Regions from separate parts of the Streptomyces sp. NBC_01390 genome, predicted to be linked through region 2. Evidence: riboswitches for the same ligand, from Rfam matches in the RefSeq annotation. Region 2 holds a riboswitch; each other region holds the start of a gene.
The links. Region 2 has a riboswitch for cobalamin ahead of OG241_RS16635 (prenyltransferase/squalene oxidase repeat-containing protein). Riboswitches for the same ligand answer to the same signal wherever they lie in the genome.
Positions count from the first base shown of each region.

Region 1: linked by a shared signal. The riboswitch ahead of OG241_RS02490 (CbtB-domain containing protein) and the one ahead of OG241_RS16635 (prenyltransferase/squalene oxidase repeat-containing protein) in region 2 are both predicted to bind cobalamin.
Region 3: linked by a shared signal. The riboswitch ahead of OG241_RS37885 (ribonucleoside-diphosphate reductase subunit alpha) and the one ahead of OG241_RS16635 (prenyltransferase/squalene oxidase repeat-containing protein) in region 2 are both predicted to bind cobalamin.
Region 4: linked by a shared signal. The riboswitch ahead of OG241_RS13065 (cobalamin biosynthesis protein) and the one ahead of OG241_RS16635 (prenyltransferase/squalene oxidase repeat-containing protein) in region 2 are both predicted to bind cobalamin.

Region 1 covers NZ_CP109551.1:587,730-595,051, reverse strand. The annotation lists gene paaE (1,2-phenylacetyl-CoA epoxidase subunit PaaE) at 1-851, shown strand, start outside; gene OG241_RS02500 (ferredoxin) at 894-1,313, shown strand; gene OG241_RS02495 (histidine phosphatase family protein) at 1,636-2,220, opposite strand; cobalamin riboswitch at 2,325-2,481, shown strand; gene OG241_RS02490 (CbtB-domain containing protein) at 2,521-2,742, shown strand; gene OG241_RS02485 (CbtA family protein) at 2,769-3,545, shown strand; gene OG241_RS02480 (acyl-CoA dehydrogenase family protein) at 3,699-4,889, shown strand; gene OG241_RS02475 (cytochrome P450) at 5,381-6,679, opposite strand; gene OG241_RS02470 (glutamine synthetase family protein) at 6,701-7,322, opposite strand, start outside.
Region 2 covers NZ_CP109551.1:3,708,746-3,716,067, reverse strand. The annotation lists gene OG241_RS16645 (energy-coupling factor transporter transmembrane component T) at 1-706, opposite strand, end outside; gene OG241_RS16640 (SCO2322 family protein) at 699-1,343, opposite strand; gene OG241_RS16635 (prenyltransferase/squalene oxidase repeat-containing protein) at 1,340-2,590, opposite strand; cobalamin riboswitch at 2,700-2,851, opposite strand; gene OG241_RS16630 (MBL fold metallo-hydrolase) at 2,871-3,908, opposite strand; gene OG241_RS16625 (aldehyde dehydrogenase) at 4,121-5,578, shown strand; gene OG241_RS16620 (ferredoxin) at 5,584-5,817, shown strand; gene OG241_RS16615 (NmrA/HSCARG family protein) at 5,939-6,847, opposite strand; gene OG241_RS16610 (TetR/AcrR family transcriptional regulator) at 6,968-7,322, shown strand, end outside.
Region 3 covers NZ_CP109551.1:8,388,963-8,396,284, forward strand. The annotation lists gene OG241_RS37885 (ribonucleoside-diphosphate reductase subunit alpha) at 1-1,242, opposite strand, end outside; cobalamin riboswitch at 1,368-1,509, opposite strand; gene OG241_RS37890 (ATP-binding protein) at 1,782-5,363, shown strand; gene mctP (monocarboxylate uptake permease MctP) at 5,399-7,009, opposite strand; gene OG241_RS37900 (DUF3311 domain-containing protein) at 7,006-7,284, opposite strand.
Region 4 covers NZ_CP109551.1:2,930,687-2,938,008, forward strand. The annotation lists gene OG241_RS13055 (anion permease) at 1-1,155, shown strand, start outside; gene OG241_RS13060 (hypothetical protein) at 1,174-1,395, shown strand; cobalamin riboswitch at 1,542-1,685, shown strand; gene OG241_RS13065 (cobalamin biosynthesis protein) at 1,789-2,730, shown strand; gene OG241_RS13070 (cobyric acid synthase) at 2,727-4,262, shown strand; gene cobN (cobaltochelatase subunit CobN) at 4,259-7,322, shown strand, end outside.

The DNA.
Region 1 (7,322 bases), 3.1 Mb from region 2:
GCGTACGGGTGGTGCCCGGCGGCCTGTTCTCGTCCTGGCTGGTCGACGGCGTACGCCCCGGTGACGTGCTCGACGTGATGACGCCGACCGGCGCCTTCACCCCCGACCTCACCGCGTCCGGCAGCCACGTCCTGATCGCCGCCGGCTCCGGCATCACCCCGATGATGTCGATCGCCGAGTCGGTCCTGGCCGCCGACGACCGCTCACAGGTCACCCTCCTGTACGGCAACCGGCGTACGGACACCGTGATGTTCGCCGACGAACTGGCGGACCTGAAGGACCTGTACCGTACGCGCTTCCAGCTGGGGCACGTACTGTCGCGCGAGCCGCGCGAGGCCGAGCTGCTGTCGGGACGGCTGGACGCCGAACGCCTCGCCGCGCTCCTCGCGGGCCTCGTCGACGTCCCGGGCACCGACCACTGGTGGCTGTGCGGACCGCACGGCATGGTCCGCGACGCCCAGCAACTGCTGGCGAAGCTGGGCGTGCCCCCGGCCCGGGTCCACCAGGAACTCTTCTACGCCGACGACCAGCCGGTCCGCCAGGTCCAGCACCCGGACATGGTCACTGAGGGCCCGGTGAGCCGGGTCACGGTCACCCTCGACGGCCGCTCCACCACCACCGCGCTGTCCCGGGAGGCGACCGTCCTGGACGGCGCCGCGCGCACCCGCCCGGACCTGCCGTTCGCCTGCAAGGGCGGCGTCTGCGGCACCTGCCGGGCGCTGGTCACTTCGGGAGAGGTGGACATGCGCCGCAACTACGCCCTCGAACCCGCCGAGGTCGACGCGGGCTACGTCCTGACCTGCCAGTCGTTCCCGGTGTCGGAGACACTGACGGTCGACTACGACAGCTGAACCAAGGGGTTTGACGGCCCTCGCAACGGCAACTCGACCGGCGTGACCCCTACAACTACAACAACCACTACAACTACGCAGCAGGAACTCTTCCGGTTCCTGGAGGACCGCTTCGTCTGTGCGCAGGCGTGCACCGAGTGCGCGCGCTCATGTGCGCTGCGCGCCAGTGTCGCGGACCCGGACGGGTCTCCCGAGGATGCCCTCGCGCGCCGCAAGGGCATCCTGTGCGCGGAGGTGTGCGACGCGACGTGCCGCCTGCTCTCCGAACAGGCGGACCAGGACGAGGCCGCCCTCCGGGTCCAACTGGAGTGGTGCGGCACGGTCTGCCTCGAAACCGCCCAGGTCTTCGACGACCACTCCGGCGGCCAGGACACGGCGAAGGCATGCCGCGAGTGCGCACAGGCATGCAAGGACTTCGCCTGGACGCTGGACACCCCGCGCCGCGGGACCGACAGCGCGTGAGCCGCACCGCGCCATGAACCGCCGGTCCACGTCCGGACACCCTCGCCTGTGGGCCGACGGCGCGTGAGCCGCACCGTGCCGTGACCGACCGGTTCCCATCCGGGCGCCTCGCCCGGAGGCCGACGGCGCGTGAGCCGCACCGCGCCGTGAACGCGCCGGTTCACCTCCGAATACCCTCGCCCGCGAGATGACGGCAGGTGAGCCACGCTGCCCCGCGAACCCGCCGGTTCACGTCCCGGACGCCCCCGCCCGTGGGACGACAGCATGTGAGCCGCGCGCGCCGATCCGCGTCGTGAACCCCGGGTTCACGACCGAACGCCCCCTACGTGTCGTGCGGCGCACCAAGCGGCCGGCCAAGGCGCACATTCCAGTGCCCCGCCCGGCCGCTCAACTCCGTTGCCGTCAACGGCGGAACGTCGATCCGCCAGAACGCCGACTCCGGCGCACCGAGCGCTCGTACCGTCGCCGCCCGTACGACCTCAGGCTCGACAACCGCCACCGTCCGGCCCGTGACCCGCGCCGCCGTCCCGTCCAGCCAGTGGGCGATCCGGTCGCAGAGCCCGCGGACCGACTCCCCGCCGTGCGGGGCCGACTGAGGGTCGGTCAGCCACTGGGCCAGCGCTTCCGGCTCCTTCTCCGTCACCTCGGTCAGGGTCGCGCCGCGCCAGCGGCCCGCGTCCAGACCGGCCGGCCCCGGTACCGAACCGGCGTCGAGGACCAGTGCCCGGGCCGTCTCGCGGCAGCGCGCGGTGGGGGAGACCCAGACCGTGGACACTGCCGGCAGGCTCCCTGCCGCCGCCAGGGCGAGCCGCAGCCCCGACTCGTCCAGGGAACAGTCGTCGTCGAAACGGGCCTCCCGCAGGGCCGCGCTGATCGCCGGTGAGATCAACATCACTCGGCTCGTCATCCGGTCTCTCCCGCGCTCATTCCGCCCCAATATTCGTTGTCATGCACGGAACTTGAGGCACCGTACGGCGCACCGCCGCGCCGTACGCCGTCCCACGCGCCCTTGGCCGAACCCCCGCTTCGCGGTACCTTCACGACGATATTGACGACGGTTCGACGGAAGCCGGTGGGAATCCGGCACGGTCGCGCCACTGTAAGCCCCGTACGCACCCGCCTGGTGCGGCCCGGGGGCAAGTCAGACCCGTGACTGTCGTCCTCCGCACCACCGATACGGGACGCGAGTTCCCCCAGGAGGTCTGTCATGGCACAGTCCGCGATTCAGCCGACCGCCGCACCCACCGCCGTACCCGAGAAACTGCCGATCGGCGCGATCACCCCCTGGGCGGTCTTCTTCGGCGTGCTGATGCTGGTGCTGCTCTACTTCGTCGGCGCCGAACAGGGCGCCACCTCCCTGGTCTCCGGCGAGGGTGTGCACGAATGGGTGCACGACGCCCGCCACCTGCTCGGCTTCCCCTGCCACTGACGAGGACAGGGAACGCACACGAGCTCATGAACTCCACAACGGTCAGAAACCTCCTGGTCCGCGGCATGCTCGCGGGCCTGGTCGCGGGTGTGCTCGTCTGGGTCGTCGCGTACGTCTTCGCCGAGCCGCTCGTCGACGACGCGATCGCGTTCGAGAAGATGCACGAGGCCCACGGGCACGCCGAACAGGCCCTGGTCTCCCGTGCGTTGCAGTCCACCGTGGGCCTGGGCACCGGTGTCCTCGTGTACGGCGTCGCGTTCGGCGGTATCGCCGCCCTCGCGTACTGCTTCGCGCTCGGCCGGATCGGCCGCTTCGGGCCGCGCGCGACCGCGCTGCTCCTCTCGGGGGCCGGCCTGCTCGCGGTGTACGTCGTGCCGTTCCTCAAGTACCCGGCCAACCCGCCCGCCGTCGGCGACCCCGACACCCTCAACCAGCGCACCGCGCTGTTCTTCCTGATGGTCGCGCTCAGCGTGCTGCTGGCCGTCGGCGCGGTCATCCTGGGCAAGCGCCTCGCGCCGCGCCTGGGCAACTGGAACGCGACGCTCGCGGCGAGCGCCTTCCTCGTCCTCGTGGTGGGACTCGCGTACGCGTTCCTGCCGTCGTTCACCAACGAGGTCCCGGAGGGCTTCTCCGCGAGCCTTCTGTGGCGGTACCGGGTGGCCACGCTCGGCATCCAGGTGACGATGTGGACCGCGTTCGGCCTGGTCTTCGGACTGATGGCGGAACGGCTGCTCGTTCCGAGGAAGGCAGCGGCCGTCGGCGCGAGCGGCACCGAACCGCAGGCAACTCCTGTGGCGCACTGAGCGGTTCGCCGCACTGGTCTGAGGGGGTCCCGGACATCCGGGACCCCCTCAGGCGCGCGTGGACCCGTACACGCACCGCCATTCCCAATTTCTGGAACACGTTCTACCGTGTGCGCCGACAGGTCCGGCCTTGGGGAGCCAGCAGGAGGCGCCGTGCATCTCGAATACACGCCCGAGCAGCAGCAGCTGCGCACCGAACTGCGCACCTATTTCGCCGAGTTGGTGCCGGACCGCGCCTACTCACGCTTCAGTGACCACGTCGCCCAGAAGCGCTTCTACCGCGAGACCATCCGTCGGCTCGGCGCCGACCGCTGGCTCGGCGTCGGCTGGCCGCAGGAGTACGGGGGGCGCGGCCTGAGCCCGATGGAACAGTTCATCTTCTTCGACGAGGCCGCCCAGGCGGGCGTACCGCTGCCGCTCATGGCGCTCAACACCGTCGGCCCGACGATCATGCGGTACGGCAGCGACGAGCAGAAGGCGTACTTCCTCCCGAAGATCCTCGCCGGCGAGATCGACTTCGCGATCGGCTACAGCGAGCCGGAGGCGGGCACCGACCTGGCCGCACTCAAGACGCGGGCGGTACGGGACGGCGACGAAGCCACCGGCCACTACACGGTCAACGGCCACAAGATCTGGACGACGAACGGCGACACGGCGGACTGGGTGTGGCTCGCCGTGCGCACGGACCCGGACGCCCCGCCGCACAAGGGCATCACCATGCTCCTCGTGCCGACCACCGACCCCGGCTACTCCTGCACCCTCATCCGCACCCTCGCCTCGCACGACACCACCGCCAGCTACTACGAGAACGTCCGCGTACCCGTCGCCCACCGGGTCGGCGAGGAGAACCAGGGCTGGCGGCTGATCACCAACCAGCTCAACCACGAGCGCGTCACCCTCGCCGCTCACGGCACGATGGCCATCCGCTCCCTGCACGAGGTCCAGCGCTGGGCGATGGAGACCAAGCTCGCCGACGGCCGCCGTGTCGTCGACCTGCCGTGGGTGCGCCGCCGCCTGGCGCAGATCCACACCAAGCTCGACGCGATGAAGCTCCTCAACTGGCAGATGGTGAACGCCGTCCAGGAAGGCACCCTCACCCCCCAGGACGCCTCGGCGGTCAAGGTCTACGGCTCCGAGGCCCGACGCGAGGCCTACGCCTGGCTCCTGGAGATCGTCGCCGCCCCGGGCGCGCTGAAGGAGGGCTCGGCCGGCGAGATACTCCACGGCGAACTGGAACGCGGCTACCGATCGGCGGTGATCTTCACCTTCGGAGGCGGCAACAACGAGATCCAGCGGGAGATCATCTCGTGGATCGGGCTGGGGATGCCGAGGGTGCGGCGCTGAGGTCTTTGTGACGAGGACTTTTAGTTGGCACAAAAGAGGGATAGTTGGCACCAAGATCACGCGCGTTCTCACAGGTGGCGACGCATCACTTTGATGCAGTGGCCTTGGCCGCGTTCGATCGGTCCCGGGGATACGGGATCCCGAGGTTCATGCCGCTGTCGCTGGTGATCGGTGGCTGCTGCCAGGCGAGGCTCATCTGTGCACCGGCTTCCGCGCGCCGTGGCCACGAGGCTTGGGTAGGGGCCCGCGACGGTCGTGGCCTCGATCTGGAGCCACGCCTGGTGGAAGGCCATCCGTGCCAGCAGGCTGCTGACCTCGTCGGTTAGCTGTTGCCCTACGGCGGACGAGGACTCCGGTCGGCGCCGTATGCGGTACGGCATTTGGTGTGACCATGCCCTTCCGAACGGCCGCGCTCAGAGTGTTGCCGCCGCAAACACACAGAGCTGTGGGCACCCGGCGGTCCGGGTGGCCACAGCTCTGTGTACAGGCGGTCAGGCGAGGGTGACCTCGACCGGCAGTTTCTTGATGCCGTTGACGAAGTTGGAGCGGACCCGGGGGACGTCGCCGGCGAGGCGGATGCCGGCGAGGCGCGGGATCAGTTCCTCGAACATGATGCGGATCTCGGTGCGGGCGAGCAGGTTGCCCAGGCACAGGTGGGGGCCGCCCTTGCCGAAGGTGAGGTGGTCGTTGTTCTGGCGGGTGACGTCGAAGTCGTACGGGTTGCCGAAGACCTCTTCGTCGCGGTTGCCGGAGGCGTACCACATGACGACCTTGTCGCCCTCCTTCACCCGCTTGCCGCCGAGTTCGACATCGCGTGTCGCGGTACGGCGGAAGTGGTAGACGGGCGTGGCCCAGCGCAGGAACTCCTCGACGGCGACCGGGATGAGAGAGGGGTCTTCCTGGAGCCTGGTCAGCTGCTCGGGGTGCTGGATGAGAGCCAGCATGGAGTGCGAGATGGTGTGCCGGGTGGTCTCGTTGCCGGCCACGACCAGCAGCAGGAAGTAGTTGTCGAAGTCCTGCGCGGAGAGCGGGACGCCGTCGCGCGGGGTTTGGTTGATGAGTCTGGAGATCAGGTCGGTGCCGGTGCCGCCCCGCCGCTGGCGAGCCAGCTCCCGTCCGTACTCGAAGACCTCCAGCGAGGCCGGGCTACGGAAGGGCAGATCCTTGTACTGCTCGCTCTCCTTGCTGTGGAGGAGGACATCGGCGTAGTCGGGGTCCGTGTTGCCCATGATCCGGTTGCCCCAGTCGATGAGCTGCTGGTTGTCCTCCGGGGGGACGTCGAGGAGCCGGGCGAGGACGTTGATGGGGAAGTCGGCGGCGACGTCGGCGACGAAGTCGAACGTGCCCTTGGCGAGGGCCGTGTCCAACGTCCTGGCGGTCAGGCCGCGCAGGAAGTCGGCGTACTCGTTGATGACGCCCTGGCCGAACTGACGCTGCAGCAGGCTGCGCATCGCTCGGTGGCGTACGCCATCCAGTTCCAGGATGGAGGCGCGCTTCTTGATCTGGTCGTCGTCGAGTTCTTCGAGGTTGGCGAACTTGGTGGAGGTGAAGGTCTGCGGGTCGCGTCCCACGCGGGCGATGTCCTCGTGCCGGGTGACGGCCCAGAAGCCGTGGTTGGGCTCGGGCTCCGGCTGCCAGTGGACCGGGTCCTGGTGGCGCAGGGTGTGGAACATGCGCCAGGGGGTGACGCCGTCGAGGAACTTGTCGTTGTCGGCGAGGTCGACCTCGTCCAGCGGCATCGGGTCGTCGGGCGCGTGGTGGGTGTTGGTGGTGTTCAGGGTGCTCGTCATGGTGTGCTCCTGGCGGGGTGCTCAGAGGTGGTAGGAGTACTCGGCGAACTCCCAGTCGGTGACGTGTCGTTGGAAGCGTTCGGCCTCGTCGCGCTTGTAGGCGAGGAAGGACGCGGTGAAGTCCTTGCCCAGCAGTTCGATGAGCGCTTCGTCGGCTTCGAGGGCGTCGAGCGCGGCGGTCAGGTTCATTGGCAGGACCTGGGACTTCTCCAGGTCGTAGCCGTAGCCCTCCAGCGGCGCGGGCGGCTCCTTGCCCTCCTGGACGCCGAGCAGGGCGGCGGCGGTGAGCGCGGCGATCGCGAGATACGGGTTGGCGCCGGCGTCTCCGAGCCGTAGCTCCAGGCGGGCGCCGGAGCCGCGCTCGGGCGGGATACGGACCATGGCGCTTCGGTTGTCCAGGCCCCAGTTGATCAGCCAGGGCGCGAGGGTGTCGGGCCCGAAGCGCTTGTACGAGTTGACGGTCGGGTTGAGCAGCGCGGCGAGCGCCGGGGCGTGGGTGAGAAGGCCGGCGATGGCGTGCCGGGCGTTGCCGGAGAGACCGAAGGCGCCGGCCGGGTCATCGAAGACGTTGCGGCCGTCGGCGTCGACGCAGGAGAAGTGCAGGTGGAAGCCGGAGCCGCCCGAATCGTTGAAGGGCTTGGCC
Region 2 (7,322 bases):
GTACGCCCCGGTCGGGACGGCCGCGCAGCCGGCGGGCGGCACGCAGCCGCTGGACGTCCGCGACGAGGTTCGGCGCGAAGGTGAGGGCCACGACGACCGCGACACCGATCTCGTACAGGGCGCCGGGGAGGGACTTGAGGAGGCGGGCCGGGTTCGCGAGGGCGTTGGCGGCGCCGACGCAGATCAGCAGCGTGGCCAGCCGCAGACCGTCGTACAGGGCGAAGACCAGCCCCTCGGCGGTCACCCGGCCACCGACGCGTACCCCCTGCGCCCAGTGGGGGAGGGGCAGTTCGGGGAGCGTGAGCAGGACGCGCGAGCCGGGGATCGGGGAGCCGAGGACCACGGCGAAGACGAGCCGGATGACGAGGACGGCCAGACCGAGCTTGACGAAGGCGGTGTAGGAACGGGCCCAAGGGGCGTCGGTGCGATGCGTGGCCACGACGTAACCGGCCACAGCGATGAGGAGGCCCAGGAGAAGGGGGTTGGTGGTACGGGTGGCGGCGGTCCCGAGCCCCAGGGACCAGACCCACCAGGCCCCGGGGTGCAGGGACGCAGAAGCGTTCCGGCCGCGGCTGATGTGGCTGAGCGGCACTGCTGAGGTCGGGTGCGAACTCGCGTCCCGAAAGGGGCGCGGGGAACTGCGCGACCAGCCCCCACCGGCCTGAGGTGAACGACGACCCGCGTATCCAGCGGAGCGCTCACGCATGGCGGCGGCGCCGCGTCTGCCAGATCGCCGCCCCGCCGAGCGCCACGACGGCCGCGATCCCCGCGAGCAGGCCGACGGACGGGCCGCCGTCCGACTCCGTCTCCGTATCCGTGGCCCCGGCGGACTTGCCCGCCCCCACCGTCTCGCCGCAGCCCGTGCGCGGATACCCGGAGATCGCGCAGAGCAACGCGCTCGCGTTGTACCGCAGGGGACCCGCGACCGACGCGAGGGCGTCCGCCGTGGTCGCGTCGGGGGACACCCGGGCGCACGCCGTACGCGGCGCGGGCGGACTCCCGCCGGACGGCGCGTCGGCCGACGTACCGAAGTCGATGACGAGCGCCACCCGCTTGTGGCCGTCCCGCGCCGGCGTCCTGGCGCAGACGACCCCGAACACGGCGTCGGCGCGCGGCCGGGCAGCGCCCTTCGAGTCCTGGCTCACGGCGAAACGGAAACCCTGGACGTCACCGTCGGAGGGCCGGGCGGTCGACGGCCCCTGTGTGGCGTACGTCCACGCGCCGCCGTCGCGCTCCCAGAAGGACCAGTAGCGGTAGCCGACGGCCTGGGCCTGCCCGGCGCTCGCCCAGAGGCCGAGGAGGAGGGCGGCCACCAGGAGCGGGAGCGCGCGGCGCCGGATCACGGCTGCTGCTTCCTCTTGTTGCGTCCGCTGATCAGGAAACCGATGCCGATACCGGCGACGAGGAACACCCCGACGGTCCAGAGCGTCCCGAACCCGTTCCCGTCGTCCTTGCCGCTGTCCTTGTCGGTGTCCTTGGCACTGTCATGGGCGGCCGGTGTCGGAGAGACGGAGGCCGGGACGGACTCGGGCGCCGGACCGGTCGCGTTGAGGAGTGTCACCAGATCCTGGCCGCCGAAGTCGCGCGGATCGGCGGTCTCGGCGTGCGCCGCGAGGATCAGCTGCGCGTACGCGGCCGGCCCCGCCCCCTTCGCCCACGGCCCGGCGTTCGCCTCCAGCCAGCGCCACGCGTCGGCCGCCCGCTGCCCCTGGCCGGCCGTCGCGAGGGCGACGACGGCATCGGCGGTGTTGCCGTAGTCGGGCTGGTCCTTGGCCCCGGCCAGCGCGGAGGTGAGGTGCTTGTCCTTGGCGAGGGCCTGTACGAGGTGGGCGGCGCCGTTACGAGCGGCCTGCCCGGGATCGTCGGAGTCCGAGCAGGCCGAAGCGGTCCCGGTCGGCTTCATGGCCTCCCCGGCGAACCCCTTCCCCAGTACGCCGACCACGGCCGCGGCCGTCGCGTCGTCGTTGGCGGCGAGAGCGCCCTTCTTGTCCGGCTGGTAGGCGAAGGCGCCCCCGCCGGTCGCGTCGCACGGAAGAGCCAGCTTCAACAGCAGGTCGTACGGGGACCTGCCGCCCTTGGCGACCGTGCCGGGCTCCTCACCGGCCGCGGCGAGGGCTCCGACGACCACGGAGGTGGAGTTCGCGTCGCTGGCCCCGCCGGCCGCGTACCCCCAGCCGCCGTCCGTGTTCTGTACGGACTTCAGCCAGGCGACGGCCTTGCCGACCCCCGCGTCCTGCCCGCCGAGGGCGGCGAGCGCCTGGACGGCGGCGCCGGTGCTGTTGGTGTCGACGAGGGTCTTGGCGTCGCAGGCCGTACCGCTGTCCGCCCGGAACGGCGCGAAGGCACCGCTCGCGCACTGCTGCCCGGCCAGCCAGTCCACGGCCGAGGCGGCCGGCTTCACCCCGACGGTGTCCTGCGCGAGCAGCGCGAGGGACTGGCGCCAGACCCCGTCGTAGGTGGGGTCGCCGGTGCCGTACAGCCCGGCGGGGAGGGCGGCCGAGGGGGACGGCGAGGCGGCGGACGCCTGACCGCCGCCGGCCAGAGTGACGGCGATGACGGCCAGAGCCGTGGCGCTGCGGCGGACATTCATGATCGGCGGGTGCCTCTCCCTGCGGGGAGCCGGACAGCACGGGACACCCCGGGCGGCTCGGCTCCGTATCCCTCGACGGTGCCGTGCACCGGCGGACCGCCGGCGACGCGAGCCGGTCACGATCCGCACAGGGCAATCCGGCTCACAGCCCCTGACGAACGCCCAGGCTGCTCACGGTTGCGGGTCAGCGCCGGATTTGCACCGGCTTCCCCCTGTACGGGTGTGATACGACCTGCCCACTGTACCGGTCCGTGCAAACGGCACCGAGTTCACGCCGCTGTCAGACCGCCACGTACGTCACCGGCTCGCTCCCCGTCACCGCCTCCGCCTGGCCCAGTTTGACCAGTCGGCGGACGTGGGCTTCCGCCTCCGAGACCGCGATGTTCCTTGAGCCCGGGGGGATTTCGGCCCAGGGGCGGTTCCACTCCATGCGTTCCGCCAGCTGCCAGGGGGTGAGGGGGGTGGTGAGAAGGGCGCGGAGGCCGGCGAGGCGTTCGTCGTGGTGGTCGAGGAGTTCCTGTACGCGCACGGTCGCGTCCGGAAAGGCGTGGCGGTGGGCCGGGAGGACCTCCGCCGGGGCCAGTCGGCCGATGCGCTCCAGGGAGTCGAGGTAGTCGCCGAGCGGGTCGGGCGCCGTCGTGTCCTCCGGGTCCTCGTACAGGCCGATGTGCGGGGTGATCCCGGGGAGCAGATGATCGCCCGAGAACAGGCGGCCGTTGCCCGGGAGTTGGGCCGGGTGGGCCTCCTCCAGGTGGAGGCAGACATGGCCCGGGGTGTGGCCCGGCGTCCAGATCGCGCGCAGTCGGCGGCCGGGGAGGTCGAGGAGTTCGCCGGGGACGATCTCGCGGTCGGGCAGCGCCGGCGAGAAGTTCGGGAGGATGCCGGCGGGTGTTCTGCCCAGGGTCGCCACATGGTCGGCCGGTGCTCCGGCCGCCGCCAGCTTCGCGGTCATGTAACCGAACCAGCGCTCGGCCCGGTTGTCGCGGGTCCGCCGGACGAGCGCGATGTCGGCCTCGTGCATCGCGATCCACGCCCCGGACGCCTCGCGGACCTGGCCGGACAGGCCGTGGTGGTCCGGGTGGTGGTGGGTGATCACCATGCCGTGGATCTCGCCGACCGCCGTGCCGCACGCCGCCAGGCCCTCGACGAGGGTGTCCCAGGACAGCGGGTCGTCCCAGCCCGTGTCGATGAGCACCGGTCCGCTGTCCGTGTCGACGACGTACACCAGCGTGTAGCCGAGGGGGTTGTTCGGGATGGGCACCCGGAGGGACCGTACGCCCCCGCCGTGATCGGTCACCTGCGTCGACACCTGTGTCATGGGCTCCCCTGTGGCTGGGCTGCAGGCAATCATAACTAGAACCGGTTTCAATGGGAGCCCGAGTCGCCTACCTCGTACACCCCGTATACCTCGTAGTGGTGCGCGAGCTGTGGACTCCTCCGGAGGGAACTGGTAACTCTCTCCGTATCCATCTATCTGACGAACCGTCAGAGACGGTACCCGGAGAGGCAGTCGGCGAGAGGCAGTCGGCCATGACCGAGCTCGTGGAACACGGACAGCTGTTCATCGGCGGGGAGTTGACCGACCCCCTCGGCAAGGACGTCATCGAGGTCATCTCCCCGCACACCGAAGAGGTCTTCGGCCGTGTGCCGCACGCGTCGCGGGCCGACGTCGACCGGGCCGTCGCCGTCGCGCGCACCGCCTTCGACGAGGGACCCTGGCCGAGGATGACCCTCGACGAGCGGATCGCCGTCGTCACCCGCATCAAGGACGGAATCGCCGCACGCTACGAGGAGATCGGCCGCGTCATCTCCTCCGAGAACGGCTCCCCGTACTCCTGGAGCATCCTCGCCCAGGCCCTCGGCGCGATGATGGTGTGGGACGCGGCGATCACCGTCGCCCGCGACTTCACGTACGAGGAGTCGCGCGAAGGCGTTCTCGGCCGCATCCTCGTCCGGCGCGAACCGGTGGGCGTCGTCGCCGCCGTGGTCCCCTGGAACGTCCCGCAGTTCACCGCGGCGGCCAAACTCGCGCCCGCGCTGCTCGCCGGCTGCACGGCGGTCCTGAAGCCGTCGCCGGAGTCGCCCCTCGACGCGTACATCCTCGCGGAGATAACGAAGGAGGCCGGACTGCCGCCCGGCGTCCTCTCCATCCTCCCGGCCGACCGCGAGGTCAGCGAGTACCTCGTCGGGCACCCCGGCATCGACAAGGTCTCCTTCACCGGCTCGGTCGCCGCGGGCAAGCGCGTGATGGAGGTGGCCTCCCGCCAACTCACCCGGGTGACACTGGAGTTGGGCGGCAAGTCGGCGGCCGTCGTCCTCCCCGACGCCGACCTCGACACCACCGTCCCCGGCATCGTCGGCGCGGCCTGGATGAACAACGGCCAGGCGTGCGTCGCCCAGACCCGCATCCTCCTCCCGCGCTCCCGCTACGACGAGTTCGCGGACGCCTTCGCCCAGGCCGCGAGCGCGCTGGTGGTCGGCGACCCGCTCGACCCGGCGACCCAGGTCGGCCCACTGGTCGCGCGGCGCCAGCAGCAGCGCAACCTCGACTACATCCGCATCGGCCAGGAGGAGGGCGCGAAGATCCTCACCGGCGGCGGACGCCCGGCCGGCCTCGACCGAGGCTGGTACGTCGAACCGACCCTCTTCGGCGACGTCGACAACTCGATGCGCATCGCCCGCGAGGAGATCTTCGGCCCGGTCATCTGCCTCCTCCCGTACGGCGACGAGTCCGAGGCCGTGAAGATCGCCAACGACTCCGACTACGGGCTCTCCGGCAGCGTGTGGACGGCCGACGTCGCGCACGGCATCGAGGTCGCCCGGCAGGTCCGTACCGGCACGTACTCGGTGAACACGTTCAGCCTCGACATGCTCGGCCCGTTCGGCGGCTACAAGAACTCGGGGCTGGGGCGGGAGTTCGGGCCCGAGGGCTTCAGCGAGTTCCTGGAGCACAAGATGATCCACCTCCCGGCCGGCTGGGAGGGGTAACGGGCATGGGCGATCGCTGGCACGTGGAGGTGGACCGCTCGCTGTGCATCGGCTCGGCCCAGTGCGTCCACCGGGCCCCGGACGGGTTCCGCCTCGACACCGGGATGCAGTCCCACCCGGTCGAACCGGACCGGGACGCCAACGAGAAGGTGCTGGCGGCGGCGGAGAACTGCCCGGTGGAGGCGATCATGATCACGCTGCTGGAGGGTGGGGAGGCGGTGTTTCCTCCGGAGGAGTGAGGGGGCCCACCCACCCACCTGCCCGTCTGTCTCGGTCCGTCCACCGGGCGCCCTTGAACCCCAGCTGTCCGGGGTTTCGACGGCGAGGGCCGTTCGGCCCCTCGTTGTGTGAGCGGCCTCGTCAGTCCGCGGTGGCGGCCAACTGTGTTTTGAGGCGGGCCCTGCCGGAGTGGTTGAGCCAGGCGCGGAAGTCCATGACGCCCGGGTGGGCCCTGCGCAGCGGGGCGAGGTCGCTGTCGTAGTAGGTGGTGTTCGCCCAGGTGAAGACTTTCGCGACCTCGGGATCGTGCTTCCACAGGACATCGACCGGGATCTGGGTGTGCGGGACGGGACGTCCGGCCGCAGCGCTGAGCTTTTCGGCAATCTGGGGGGCGGTGAGCCGGTCGCCGGTGATCTCGATGGCCCTGCCCAGGTAGGCGTCCGGGTCGGCGAAGGCCAGGGCGGCGAAGGCGCCGGTGTCGGCGATGGCGATGAGCTGCATGACCAGGTCGTCGTGCCAGGGGACGTTCAGTGAGCCGTTCTGGAAGAACCGCGCGGGGCTGGTGAAGTCCTCCATGAACCCGGCGGGACGCAGGATCGTTGTGGGTATGTCCAGCGCGCGGATGTGCTCCTCGATCTGCCACTTCTCGATCTGTCCCCAGCCCTGCTCCTGGTAGAAGCGGTTCTGGCTCTCCGCGCCGCCGACGGACGAGAAGACCAGATGCCGCACGCCCGCGGACTTCGCGGCATCCGCGACGTTGATGCCCTGGTTGAGCTCGTTGTCGTTCGCGGCCTGGACGCTGTAGAGCCCGTACGCCCCGCGTGCCGCGTCCTCGATGGAGGCGCGGTCGTCCAGGTTGCCGCGGACGAGTTCGGCTCCGGCAGCGGCAAGTGCGGCAGCCGCCGGCGTGGTGTCGTCCCGGACGAGGGCACGGACGTGCCAGCCGTCCGCGAGTAGGTGGCGGGAGGTGGCGCCGCCCTGGTTCCCGGTCGCGCCGGTGACCAGGACGGTCTTGCCACGGAGGGTCCTGGGGGTCTTGGGGGAGTTCATGTCTCGGCTCCTTGTCGTCGTCGAGATGCCGTCTCGACGTGACGATATGACGAATAATGAAAGTTCGTCAATCGTAAATGTTGTTTGACGGCATCTCGCATCCGGTCATACAGTCGGGATGTGAGTGTCAATGCCGAACGACTCCGCGACCCGCAGCAGCGCGCCGAACGGGCCGCGCGCATTCTCGACGTCGCGGCGGATCTGCTGAAGCGGCACGGCTATCGGCGGGTGACCATGGACGATGTGGCTGCCGAGGCGGGCATCGGCAAGGGCACCGTCTACCTGCACTGGAAGACCCGCGAGCAATTGTTCGGCGCGGTCTTCGCGCGTGAGGTGCTCCGGGCGGTGGACGACGTGCAGCAGGCGCTCCAGCGGGACCCGCGGACCTGCCTCCTGCACAACTTCGCGCGCGTGTACTTCCTGGCGATCGTGGACCGTCCGCTGCTACGCGGGCTGCTCCTGGGCGACTCCCACC
Region 3 (7,322 bases), 4.7 Mb from region 2:
CTTGAAGGTCATCCAGCCTTGGCCGGTCTGCGCGAGGGTACGCATCATGCGGCCGTACAGATCGCGGGCCGGGATGGTCTTCCGGGCGAGCCCGGCCTCCTCGGCCGCGCGGTAGGCGGCGTCGAACTCGGCGCCCCACAGGTCGACCAGTTCGGGCACGTCGGAGGGGGAGAAGAGCGACCAGAGGGCGTCCGTGTCCACCCGGCGCATGAACTCGTCCGGGATCCAGTGCGCGAGGTTCAGGTTGTGCGTACGGCGGGCGTCCTCACCCGTGTTGTCGCGCAGCTCCAGGAACTCCTCGATGTCGGAGTGCCAGGTCTCCAGGTAGACCGCGGCGGCACCCTTGCGCCGGCCGCCCTGGTTCACGGCGGCGACGGAGGCGTCCAGCGTCTTCAGGAACGGCACGATGCCGTTGGAGTGCCCGTTGGTGCCCCGGATCAGCGAACCGCGGCTGCGGATACGGGAGTACGACAGCCCGATGCCACCGGCGTGCTTGGAGAGCCGGGCGACCTGGTGGTAGCGGTCGTAGATGGAGTCCAGCTCGTCGACGGGGGAGTCGAGGAGGTAGCAGGACGACATCTGGGGGTGCCGGGTACCGGAGTTGAAGAGGGTGGGGGAGGAGGGGAGGTAGTCGAGGCGGCTCATCAGCCGGTAGAGCGCGGCGACCTCGTCCAGCGCCCGCACGGTGTCGTCCTCGGCGAGACCGCTCGCCACCCGCAGCATGAAGTGCTGGGGCGTCTCGACGACCCGGCGGGTGATCGGGTGGCGCAGAAGGTAGCGGCTGTACAGCGTGCGCAGCCCGAAGTACCCGAAGCGGTCGTCGCCCTCGATGTCGATCAGGGCGTCGAGACGGTCCGTGTGCAGCCGGACGAACTCGGCGGTGCGGTCGGCGATCAGGCCCTCCCGGTGCCCGACCGCGACCGACTCGGAGAAGGAGGTGACGCCCTGTGAGGCGGCCTCCGCTGCGATGGTGACGGTCAGTAGCCGGGCGGCCAGCCGGGAGTAGGCGGGGTCCTCGGAGATGAGGCCGGCCGCCGCCTCGGTGGCCAGCTCGCGCAGCTCCGACACGTCGGCCCGCGCGGACCGGCCGCGCAGCGCGGCGGCGGCGACCCGGCCGGGGTCGGCGTCGGGAAGGTCGGCGGTCAGCTCGGTCAGGGTCCGCAGCAGCGCGGTACCAGGACCGTCCGTCTCGACTGCGGCCTCTGGGGTCGCTGAAGCCGGTTCGGCTGGCGCGATGGTCACAGGGGGGCTCTCCCTCGCTCGGCACGGGGCCTTGCGGAGGGCAGCGGGGCACACGGACGCCTTACGGGCACGCGTGCGTCCACCGGCCCACTCCACGAGGCCCGGACGTCAGGCACCCGGACCGGTCGGCCGGGCACACCGTCGGCAGGTCCTCGGACTGGCCAAGCGCACAAACGTGCACGAGTACACCGTTGCGGGACAGTTCCGGATTCACACCGGATTCCCCTGCGGCGACAGCGAGCACGAGCATACATCTTGTGCTCACCCGTCACGCCACCCCCAGATGTTGTGTCGGGGCGGTTTCAGAGCGTCAGCTGACAGCCGATCAGGGCGAGTTCGTCCGGTGTGGCGGGAGACTTCCGTCCAGCCCGGGTGCGGACGAAACCCGATGTTCCCGGACGCCCCGCGTGGTGCCGGACGCCCGGGTTGCGAAGCGCGCCCGGAGTGATTCCATGGAAGTGACCGTCGGCGCCGCGCGAATCCTCTCCCGCCGGCCCTCCGTCCCGGGAACCGCTTTCGGAACTCGCAGGGAGAACGCCATGACGAGGGTTGTCCGCCGTCCGCCCTGCAAGGAGCGACCGCGCGACGCGCCGATGGCCACCCTCGCCCTCAGACGGGCGGGACACCGGGTCGGCCACGGGTTCGTCGGCCGCTGGCACTCCCTGACGATCCGTCTGGAGGCCCGCCGAGGTGCCACCCGCCCCAGGAAATGGCGCCGATGGCTCTCCTACGCCAACGTCACCAGGACGATCTGGCTGGTCGCCGTGCTGGCGTTGCTCGCCTGGGTCGGGGAGGGCCTGTTCATCTTCATCACGCACGACACGACCGGCTTCGAGAAGTGGCGGCAGGGCAACGAGGGGTTCGAGACCGTCTTCAAGTTCGTCGGTCCGATCCTCGCCGCCTCGATCGCCGCCGCGCTCTTCCTGTTCTGGTGGTACCGCTGGACCAAACGGCGCTATCTCACCAAGACGCTGCGGGATCCGCGCCGGCTGGTGCCCACCGCCGGATACGACACCGCCGAGGTCGTGGGCCGCGAGGACATCGCCCAGGTCATCGCCGAGCGGCTGCGGGAGCGCGACACCCGGCGGCCGTATCTGCTCGTCGGCGGCGTCGGAGCGGGGAAGACCGCGGTCCTCGTACGGCTCACCGAACTCCTGGCCCGCCAGAACGCGGTACCGGTGCCGGTCAGGCTGAGGGACGCGGCCGACGGCGCCGACCTGAGCTTCGAACGCCTGGCGAGGCAGCGCTTCGCGCAGGAGGCGCCCAAGGGCATTCTGGCGCGCAGCAAGACCGACCGGGTGTGGCAGCAACTCCTCGCCGACGACAAGCCGGTCGTCCTCGCCGACGGTCTGGAGGAAGCCCTTCTCGACGACGGCGGGCAGCAGAACCGGGACAACGTCATCCGCCGGGCCATCGAGCGCGCCCGCGAGGAGAAGCTGCCCCTGGTCATCGCATCCCGGCCGCACAGCCCGTTGGAGACCACCTCGGCTGCGATCGTGGAGCTGGAACCGCTCAGTGAGGAGGCGGCGCTGCGCTTCGTCGCGGCGGGCGTACCGGAGACCGACGAGCGCCGGGTGGACTGGATCGTGGAGACGGCGGAGGTGACGGAGTCGCCGATCTACCTCCAGATCGCCCGGGAACTCCATCGGCGGGGAATCCTGGAGCACGACCGTCCAGGCGACGACCCTCGGCACATGAACACCCGCAGCCGCGACCGCGCGACCCTGCGGCTGTGGCTGATGGAGACCTGGACCGAGGCGCTGTGCGAGGGAAAGCTGCGCGAGGACGTCGCGCTGTCCCCGCAGGAGCGTCGCGACACGCTCGAAGTGGTCTCGGCCCTGGCCTGCGTCGGACTGCTCCAGGACAAGCTGGAGGTCGGCTTCGCGGAGCTGCTCGACCCGGACATCCTGCACCCGGGCCCGGCACGGCGCGCGCGGGCCCGAGCCGAGCACCTGTGGGCCGGCCGCGGCTTCGACCAGTACGGCAAACGCGGTAACACCCTCACCGACTGGCATCGGCGCCGGATCTGGAACGCGTTGTGCGAGCGGCTCGGCGACGCGGAACGCAGGCGGCTGCGCGAGGGCAACCTGGACCAGTGTCATGCCGTCCTCGCGCGCTTCGCGGCCCACGCGAACAAGCTCCGACTGGTGGAGGGGTCCGAGCACAGAGTTCGCTTCCCGCACAGCATCATCCAGGCCTACTTCGGCTGTCGCCTGCTGAACCACCTGGGCGAGCGGGAAGCCGGCGACCTGGCCGAGCAGTCGCTCCAGCCGCCCGGTCCCAGCCGTGAACTGCTCATCGCCCTCGTCCTGCTGTCCCGTCACTCGGCGGCGAACCCTCCCGAGCGGGGCCACGGTGTGCGGGCGGAGCTGCGGAAGGAGATCGCGGAACTGGTACGGCAGGCGCCGGTGAGGGGTCGCCCGCTCGCTCATCGGCTGTGTGCCGCCGCGGGCCTCCGCACCGACGACCCCAAGGCCCTGGACCTCTACGCGGCCGCCCTGGAGATCGAGAGTGCCGAGGACGACCCGCGAAAGCTGATCGAGATCGTCACCGCGGTGCGCGAACACTGGGCCGACATCAAGGGGGACCGGAGCACCCTGCGGGACGCCAAGCGCAGAGTGCTCAAACAACTGGGTGCCGCGCTGCGGAAGGTCTCCGCCCGTATCGACACCACCCCGCTGTACTGGGAGCTCTTCCGACTGGGCATCCAGGAACCCTCCTACTCCATCCGCCTGGTCGCGGCCCAGGAGTTCGGCACCGGCGGCAACGCGGCGTTCGCCGTGATCCGCGAGCGGGTCGGCCTGAACAGCGACCCCGTGAAGGAGTACAACGACCGGCTGGACAAGCTGAAGGCGTGGAAGAGACAGGAGTACGTGGCCTGGTCCGCCCGCATGGGGCAGGCGCGGGCGGACCGTACGTCCCCGGGGGGCGTGTCGGCCGAGGACATGGGGCGGCTGCAGAAGGACCGCAAGGAACTGAACCGGCACTACCACGAGCAACGGGTCGATCTGTTCCGGGAGTTCGTGATGCGGGCCTGGATGCTCCCGATGCTCCTGGGTTCCGTCGACGAGGCCCACCGCGACGAGGCCAAGGAACGCCTCGCCAAGTGGCTGCGCCACCTCGATCCGGAGTTCACCGGCGGTGCCCCCGATCTGCCGCTCGCCCTGGAGGTCGCACTGGCCCAGGGCTTCAAGTACGCGGCCAACCGACGCCAACGGCACCCGAACACCTACCTGGACGGCCGCGGCGACCTGATCCGTCAGGCGGAGACCGTGCTCCAGCAGTCACGCTGCTGGTACGCGCAGCTCAGCCTGCTCCAGGCACTGTGCCTGTGGGAGCTCCCGGACAACGCCGGCGGCCGACCCGACGGGCACCATCCGTCCCAGCAGCTGGGCGGGGCCACCGCCGTGCAGACGGTGAAACGCTGGCTGTCGATGGCGGGCAGGGTGAACGCGGCGCCGGGGCACCCGGACCAGCCCGGCGAACCGGCCCGGCGGTGCCTGCATCCGTTCGTCGCCGAGGCCGGTTACCTGGCTGCCCTCGCCCTGGAGACCGGACAGCCCGAGCGGTTCCTCTGGATCGACGAGAAGGGCATCGCCGACAACATCGGCGCCCGTGCGGGCAGCACCGGCCAATACCGCAGGCACAGCCTGTGGATTCCGCCCTCGGTCGGCTGGAGCACCCTCGACCCGCGCGCCCAACGTCTCGTCGCCGACGTACTGGTGATGCTGAACCTCGTCGAACGGGACGGGCACCCCGACGAGGTCGAGGAGCGCCTGGCCCGCATGGAACAGCCCGGAGTGTCGTTGCCGCCGTGCATCCGCACGGACCGGGAGCCGCTGTGTCCCGGGCTGCGTATCGGCACGTCCACCCCGCCCGCACCGGGCTCGACCTGTCTGCCCGACTGCACGTTCCAGCTCTGCCCGTACCCTCCCCGGGGCGGCCTGCCCCGGGGAGAGATCCGCGAGCCGTTCTGCCGTCAGCAACAGGCTCTGCTGCCCGGCAGCGTCCGGCGCTGGCTCCCCCGGGGGCTGCGGAGGAAGACCCCGCACTGGGTCGGCATGCGGGTCCGCGAACTGGACCACTTCTGGGACGCGATGGCCAGACGGACGCGGGACTAGGTTCGGACCGGAACCTTCCGGCCGGTCCCGCGCCTTCAGTGGCCGGCGCCCGCCGTGGCCGGCGGCAGCTCCACCGCCACGCCCGGATCCCCCGCGTCGGCCGTGTAGTCCGACGCCACCGTCTCGTCCACACCGTCCGGCGCCTTCAGCGCCTTCAGCACGAAGGTGAGGACCACCGTGACGACGACGTTCAGGACGAACGCCGTCAGGCCGATGTAACCGATCTCACCGATCCCGGGGATCTCCTTCGCGCTGCCACCGAAGTGCTTCTGCGTCGGAGACGCGACCCCGTACGCCGCCAGCGTGCCGTACAGCATGCCGACCGCCCAGCCGGCCAGCAGGGCCCAGCGGTGGAACCAGCGGGTGAACAGGCCGCCGACGAGGGCCGGGAAGGTCTGCAGGATCCAGATGCCGCCCAGCAGCTGGAAGTTGATGGCGACCGTCTTGTCCATCGTCAGGACGAAGATCAGCGCGCCCACCTTCACCAGGAGCGAGACCAGCTTGGAGACCTTGGTCTCCTGCGCCGGTGTCGCGTCGGGCTTGAGGAAGTCCTTGTAGATGTTGCGGGTGAAGAGGTTCGCCGCCGCGATGGACATGATGGCCGCCGGGACGAGCGCCCCGATGCCGATCGCCGCGAAGGCCACGCCCGCGAACCACGACGGGAACATGTCCTCGAAGAGCTGCGGGATCGCCAACTGCGGGTTGGTGACCTTGACTCCGGCCGCGATCGCCATGAAGCCCAGCAGGGCGAGCAGCCCGAGCATCAGGGAGTACAGCGGCAGGATCGTGGTGTTGCGGCGGATCACCTCACGGCTCCTGGAGGAGAGCGTCGCCGTGATCGAGTGCGGGTACATGAACAGCGCGAGCGCGCTGCCCAGCGCCAGCGTGGCGTAGGTCCACTGGCCGGCCTCGGCCGGGACCAGGGCGCCCGCCTTCGCGGCGGTGTACTTCTCGCTCGCCGCGCCGAAGACCTCGTCGAAGCCGCCCAGTTTGATCGGGATGTAGATGATCGCCACCGCGATGACGATGTAGATCAGCGTGTCCTTCACGAACGCGATCAGGGCGGGTGCCCTGAGGCCGGAGGAGTACGTGTAGGCCGCCAGCACGCCGAACGCGATCAGCAGCGGGAGGTCCTTCACGAACCAGTTGGTGTTCTCGCCGCCGCCGACGCCCATGACGTCGAGGACCGCCTGGATGCCGACCAGTTGGAGCGCGATGTACGGCATGGTCGCGAGGATGCCGGTGACCGCCACCGCCAGCGAGAGGCCCTTCGAGCCGAAGCGGCCGCGCACGAAGTCCGAGGTGGTGACGTAGCCGTGCTTGTGGGAGACCGACCACAGGCGGGGCAGGAACGTGAAGATCAGCGGGTACACCAGGATCGTGTAGGGCACCGCGAAGAAGCCGGCCGCGCCCGCCGCGTAGATCGCCGCCGGTACGGCCACGAAGGTGTACGCGGTGTAGAGGTCGCCGCCGAGCAGGAACCAGGTGACCCAGGTGCCGAACGACCGTCCGCCCAGGCCCCATTCGTCGAGGCTGTGCTCGTTCTCGGCCTTGCGCCAGCGCGCGGCCATGAAGCCGACGACCGTGACGGCCAGGAAGAAGATGATGAAAACGGTGAGTGCCACGCCGTTCACGCCGTCGTTCACGCGTCCGCACCACCCTTCGTGGCGGCACGGGCGCGCTGGTCGCGCCGCCAGAGCTGGTAGGCCGTCATCGTCAGCGCGGTGGACACGAACACCCACAGCATCTGGTACCAGTAGAAGAACGGGATGCCGATGAACGCCGGATCGACCTTCGCGTACGAACCGACCCACAGCATCGCGACAAAGGGTGCGAAGAGGCAGAGCCCGATGACGACGCGCATCGGAGTCACCACCGGTGGTTCCGCCACAGGTTGTCTCACTTCTGGCGCTTCTGACATGTCACAGCTCCGTCCCCTCACTGACTGCCTGCGATTCC
Region 4 (7,322 bases), 780 kb from region 2:
CTCAAGCCCAAGGTCGCGGTCGCCATGTCGGCCGTGCTCAACCTCGTGGGCGCCTTCCTTTCCGTCGAGGTCGCCAACACGATCTCCAAGGGCCTCGTCGACGAGAGCGGTATCCGTCCCGAGGTGATCTTCGCGGCGCTGGTCGGCGCGATCCTCTGGAACCTGCTGACCTGGCTGGTCGGGCTTCCGTCCAGTTCCTCGCACGCCCTCATGGGCGGCCTGATCGGCGCGACCATCGCCTCGGCGGGCACGGGCGCCGTCCACGGCGACGTGCTGGTGACGAAGGTGCTGATCCCGGCGATCGCCGCCCCGCTGGTGGCGGGCATCGCGGCCATGCTGGCAACGCGGCTGTCGTACACGCTCGGGGCCAAGCGGGCCGAGGGCAAGGCGGCCGAGAAGGGCTTCCGGGTCGGCCAGATCGCCTCCGCGGGCCTGGTGTCGCTGGCCCACGGCACGAACGACGCGCAGAAGACGATGGGCATCATCACCCTCGCCCTGGTCGCCGGCGGCGCCGTCGCTCCCGACTCCGATCCCCCGGTATGGGTCATCCTCTCCGCGGGCATGGCCATCGCGCTCGGCACCTACCTGGGCGGCTGGCGCATCATCCGTACGATGGGCAAGGGTCTGACCGACCTTCAGCCGCAGCAGGGCTTCGCCGCCCAGACCAGTGCGGCGACGGTCATCCTGGCCTCCTCCCACCTCGGTTTCTCCCTCTCCACCACGCACTCGGTGTCCGGTTCGGTGATGGGCGCGGGCCTCGGCCGCAAGGGCGGCGTGGTCCGCTGGTCGACGGCGACCCGGATGTTCGTGGCCTGGGGACTGACCCTGCCCGCCGCGGCTCTCGTGGGCGCGCTGGCGGAGTACGTCACCGGTTTCGGCAGCTGGGGCACGGCTCTGGTGGCCCTCTTCCTCATCGCGTCGAGCACGGCGATCTGGGTCGTGTCGCGCCGCGAGGTCATCGACCACACCAACGTCAACCACGTCGAGGGCGGGACCGCGGCGAACGCCGAGCCCGCCGGCGTCGTCACGACGGCCGTCGCCGCCGTGACCCCGCCTCCGGCAGGCACTGTCGCCGACGACCTGACGGCCACCATCCCGGCCCCGGCCACGGCCCCCGCCGAGGTCGCGGTCCAGCCGTCGGCCACGGCCCTCTGAGTCCGGTAAGGAAGCAACATGAAGATCGACTGGGCGGCCCTCGGCTCCGTCTTCGGCGTCAGTCTCGTCATCACCGTGGCCATGGTGGGCGTGTTCACCCTGGGCATCATCGGGCTCTCCCACCGCGAACGGGCGGTCGCGCAGGGCGAGTCGGCGGGGCTGGCGGTCACCGGCGCGTACGCGTGCTTCGCCGCCTGTGCGGCGGTGGTGGCGTACGGCATCTATCTGATCGTGGCCTGAGGGCCGCGTACATCCTCCTCGCCCGCCGTGACCGTGGCCGCCTCGCTGGTGGTCAGGGGCGCGGCGGGCGTTTTTCGTCGCCCCGATCCGGTCGTGGTGTGGGGCTCAGCACAGTCCTCCTTTCCAGGTCAACGGCAAGTTGACGGGTGTTCCGGGCCCGTGGTGGACTGCCGGAGCCATGTACGGCAGCAGAAGAGGAAGCCGGTGTGAATCCGGCGCGGTCCCGCCACTGTCACCGGGGTAGGTAACCCCGGGAGCCAGGAACTCTTGCCGCCGGTCTCGTCGAACCAGGGCGTGGACACCCTGAGTGAGGACATATCGCCATGCTCGGCTGCCGTTCGCGTTCGAGGTACAGCACCGGATCGCTGCCCGATCCCCTGGCCGGCTGAGCCGATGCGTGCCGATCGCGTCTTCGCGTACGGCGCCACCGCCGGACTCCTCGCTGATCTGATCCTGGGCGACCCTCGCCGCGGGCATCCGGTCGCCGCGTTCGGGCGGGCCGCCGGCGCCGTCGAACAGGTCCTGTGGCGGGACCATCGCGGGTGGGGCGCGCTGCACACCGCCGTGTGTGTGGGAGGCGCCGTCTCCCTTGCCGCGGCGGCCGGTTGCCTCGCACGTCCGTCCCGTACCGCTTCTGTCGCTCTCACCGCCGCCGCCACCTGGGCCGTCGTCGGCGGTACCTCCCTGGGCCGGGAGGCGCGGGCCATCGGCCGGTCGCTGGAGACCGGGGACGTCGAGGGCGCGCGGGAGCGGCTGCCCCATCTGTGCGGGCGGGATCCGCAGGCTCTCGACTCCGCCGGGATCGCCCGGGCGGTCGTCGAGTCCGTCGCCGAGAACACCTCCGACGCCGTGGTGGGCGCGCTGGTGTGGGGCGCCTTGGGCGGGGTGCCCGGGCTGGTCGGGTTCCGGGCCGTCAACACCCTTGACGCGATGGTGGGTCACAGGTCGGACCGGTACCGGCGGTACGGGTGGGCCGCCGCCCGGCTGGACGATGTGGCGGGGTGGCCGGGGGCGCGGCTCACCGCCGTCCTGGCCACGCTCACCGGTGGGGATCCTCGCGGGGCCGTACAGGCCTGGCGGGACGACGCCGGTAAGCATCCGAGTCCCAACGCCGGGCCCGTGGAGGCTTCTTTCGCGGGCGCCCTGGGCGTGCGGCTCGGCGGGACCCTGTCCTACGGCGGACGGGTCGAGCATCGGCCGGTGCTGAACCAGGAGGGGCGTGCTGTGGAGGTTCACGACATCGAACGGGCGGTACGGCTGTCCCGTCGCGTCGGTGTGCTCGCGCTCGGCGTCAGTGTCGCCGCGCGGGCCCTGGTGAAGGGGCGCACCGCATGACGCACCCCATGAGTGGCGGGGGCCTCGGTGGGGGGCTGCTCGTCGCGGGGACCACCTCCGACGCCGGCAAGAGTGTCGTCACCGCCGGGATCTGCCGGTGGCTGGTGCGGCAGGGGGTCAGGGTCGCGCCGTTCAAGGCGCAGAACATGTCCCTCAACTCCTTCGTCACGCGCGAGGGTGCCGAGATCGGGCGGGCGCAGGCCATGCAGGCGCAGGCGTGCCGGGTGGAACCCACCGCCCTCATGAATCCCGTGCTGCTGAAGCCGGGGGGCGACCAGAGCAGTCAGGTCGTGCTCATGGGGAAGCCGGTGGGGGAAATGAGCGCCCGTGGATATCACGGGGGACGACAGCAGCGACTTCTCGGGACCGTGCTGGAGTGCCTCGCCGAACTGCGGGGCACGTATGACGCGGTGATCTGTGAGGGGGCCGGGAGCCCGGCTGAGATCAACCTCAGACGGACCGACATCGTGAACATGGGGATCGCCAGGAATGCCCGGCTCCCTGTCCTCGTCGTCGGCGACATCGACCGGGGCGGCGTCTTCGCCTCCTTCTTCGGGACCGTCGCCCTGCTGTCTCCCGAGGACCAGGCGCTCGTCGCCGGGTTCCTCGTGAACAAGTTCCGGGGGGACGTGTCCCTGCTGGAACCGGGGCTCGACATGCTCCAGGGGCTCACCGGCCGGCCGACCTACGGTGTGCTGCCCTTCCGGCACGGGCTCGGCATCGACGAGGAGGATGGGCTTCGGGTCTCGCTGCGGGGGACCGTGCGGGAGTCGAACGTCTCGCCGCCCGTCGGGGAGGACTTGCTCCGGGTGGCCGTGTGCGCGGTCCCGCTGATGTCCAACTTCACCGACGTCGACGCGCTCGCCGCCGAACCGGGCGTCGTGGTGCGGTTCGTGGACCGGCCGGAGGAACTGGCCGACGCCGACCTCGTCGTCGTTCCGGGCACGCGCGGGACGGTGAAGGCGCTGGCGTGGCTGCGGGAGCGCGGCCTCGCCGACGCCATCAACCGCCGCGCCGCCGAGGGGCGGCCCGTGCTCGGCATCTGCGGTGGCTTCCAGATCCTCGGCGAGCACATCGAGGACGAGGTCGAGAGCCGACAGGGCCATGTCGACGGGCTCGGGGTCCTTCCCGTCCGGGTGCGGTTCGCCCGGGAGAAGACCCTCACCCGGCCCGTCGGCACCGCCCTCGGCGAACACGTCGAGGGATACGAGATCCATCACGGCGTCGCCGAGGTCGCGGGAGGCGAGCCCTTCCTGGACGGGTGCCGGGTCGGCGGCGTCTGGGGTACGCACTGGCACGGCTCGCTCGAGTCCGACGGGTTCCGGCGGGCGTTCCTGCGGGAGGTGGCCGCCGCCGCGGGCCGCCGTTTCGTGCCGGCCGCCGACACCTCCTTCGCCGCGCTGCGCGAGGAACAGCTCGACCTGCTCGGCGATCTCGTCGAACAGCACGCGGACACCGACGCGCTCTGGCGGCTCATCGAGTCGGGCGCGCCGCAAGGACTGCCCTTCATTCCACCGGGAGCACCCGCATGAGCACAGTGTTGTTGTTGTCGACCGCCGACACGGACCTGCTGGCGGCCCGGGCCGCCTCCGGTGTCTCGTACCGGATCGGCAATCCGACCCGGGTGGATGTCGCGGAGGAGCTGCCCGCGCTCGTCGAGGGCGCGGACATCGCCGTCGTACGGCTGCTGGGCGGCAAGCGCGCCTGGGAGGACGGGCTCGCCTACCTGAAGTCGTCCGGTGTGCCCACCGTGCTGCTCGGCGGGGAGGCCGTGCCCGACGCCGAGTTGATGGCCGAGTCGTCGGTGCCCGCCGGGGTGGTCGCGGAGGCGCTGCGCTATCTCGTCGAGGGCGGCCCCGCCAACCTCGTGGAGCTGGCACGGTTCCTGTCCGACACCGTGCTGCTGACCGGCGAGGGGTTCGTCGAGCCGCAGAAGATGCCCGAGTACGGGGTGCACGGCTCGTACGCCCGCGAGAGCGGCCGTCCGACCATCGGGGTGCTCTTCTACCGGGCCCACGAGCTCAGCGGCAACACCGGGTTCGTCGACACGCTGTGCGAGGCGATCGAGGCACGGGGGGCCAACGCCCTTCCCGTGTACTGCGGTTCACTGCGCGGAGCCGACGCGGGACTGTACGAGCTGCTCGCCGGCGCGGACGCCCTGGTCGCCACCGTGCTCGCCGCCGGCGGTACGCATGCCTCGGACGCGTCGGCCGGGGGTGACGAGGAGGCCTGGGACATCGGGGCGCTCGCCGACCTCGACGTGCCTGTGCTGCAAGGACTTTGCCTTACGTCGTCCAGGAGCACGTGGGACGCCTCGGACGCCGCCCTCTCCCCCATGGACGCGGCGATGCAGGTCGCGATCCCCGAGTTCGACGGCCGGCTGATCACCGTGCCGTTCTCCTTCAAGGAGGACGGCCCCGGCGGCGTCCCCGTGTACGTCGCCGACCCCGAGCGGGCCGCGCGCGTCGCCGGAATCGCCGTACGGCACGCCCGGTTGAAGTACAAGCCGAACGAAGACAAGAAGCTCGCCCTCGTCTTCACCGCCTACCCGACCAAGCACTCCCGCGTCGGCAACGCGGTGGGCCTCGACACGCCCGCCTCGGCGGTACGGGTGCTGGACGCGCTGCGCGCCGCCGGGTACTCGCTCACCGAATACCCGGACAACGGCGACGAGTTGATCCACCGGCTCATCGCGGCCGGCGGGCACGACGTGGAGTGGCTGACGGAGGACCAGCTGGCCGCCGCGCCCGCGCGGGTGCCGCTGGCCGACTACCAGGCATGGTTCGACAAGCTCGACGGTGAACTGAAGGCCGGGATGCTGGAGGCGTGGGGCGAGCCTCCGGGCAGCCTGTACGTCGACGGGGACGACATCGTGCTGGCCTCCCTCCAGTTCGGGAACGTCGTCGTGATGATCCAGCCGCCGCGCGGCTTCGGCGAGAACCCGATCGCGATCTACCACGACCCCGACATGCCGCCCTCGCACCACTACATGGCGACCTACAGGTGGCTGGAGAATTCCTTCGGCGCCGACGCGATCGTCCACATGGGCAAGCACGGCACCATGGAATGGCTGCCCGGCAAGGGACTTGGCCTGAGCAAGGGGTGCGGGCCGGACGCCGTGCTCGGTGAACTCCCCCTCGTCTACCCCTTCATCGTCAACGACCCCGGCGAGGGCACGCAGGCCAAGCGGCGCGGTCACGCCACGGTCGTCGACCATCTCGTGCCGCCGATGGCGCGCGCGGACACCTACGGCGACCTGGCGAAGCTGGAGCAGCTCCTCGACGAGTACGCGCTCGTCTCCGACCTGGACCCGACGAAGGCTCCGGCGGTACGCGCGCAGATCTGGACGCTCGTCAAGGCGGCCGAGCTGCACCACGACCTGCATGTGGACGACCAGCCGGACGACGACGCTTTCGACTCGTTCGTCATGCACATCGACGGCTATCTGTGCGAGATCAAGGACGTGCAGATCCGCGACGGGCTGCACATTCTCGGCGGTGGTCCGGAGGCCGAGCCGCGCGTGAACCTCGTCCTGGCGGTGCTGCGTGCCTCGCAGGTGTGGGGTGGCACAGCAAACGCGCTGCCGGGTCTACGGGCTTGTCTCGCCGAGCACTTCGGGCTGGTGGAGAAGGAGTTGCTGGCCGAGCCGGGGGCTCCGGTGAAGCTGCCGGTCGAGCTGACGGATCTCGTCGAGGGGCCGGCGCGTTCGGCCGCCGACGCGATCGATCTGCTGGAGCAGCTGTGCCGACGGCTCGCGGAGGGCATGGAGGAGCGGGCGTGGGACGCGGTGACAGTTCCCGCGCTCGTACGGGACGTACTGGGGCTCGAACTCCCTGACGCCGTCGCGGTGTTGGAGTTCGCCTGCCGTGAGGTGGTGCCCCGGCTGGCCCGTACGACGGACGAGATCACCCACATTCTCAAGGCACTTGACGGCGGCTATGTCCCGGCGGGGCCCTCGGGTTCGCCCACGCGTGGACTGGTGAACGTCCTGCCGACCGGCCGCAACTTCTACTCGGTCGACCCCAAGGCCATTCCGTCCAGGCTGAGTTGGGAGGTCGGGCAGGCGCTCGCCGACTCGCTCGTGCAGCGGTATCTGGCCGACAACGGCGAGTATCCGACGTCCGTCGGCCTGACGGTGTGGGGTACGTCGGCCATGCGGACGCAGGGTGACGACATCGCCGAGATCCTGGCGCTGTTGGGCTGCCGTCCGGTGTGGGACGACGCGTCGAGGCGGGTGACCGGGTTCGAGGTGGTGCCGGTGGCCGAGCTGGGGCGGCCCCGCATCGACGTCACGGTCCGTATCTCCGGGTTCTTCCGGGACGCGTTCCCGCACGTGGTCGGGCTGATCGACGACGCGGTGCGGGCGGTCGCGGAACTGGACGAGCCGGCCGAGTCCAACTTCGTACGGGCCCACGTGGACGCCGACGCGGCCGAACACGGCGACCGGCGGCGGGCGACGGCCCGTATCTTCGGGTCCAAGCCGGGGGCCTACGGGGCTGGGCTGCTGCCGTTGATCGACGCGCGGAACTGGCGGTCCGACGCCGACCTCGCCGAGGTGTACGCGGTGTGGGGCGGTTACGCGTACGGGCGCG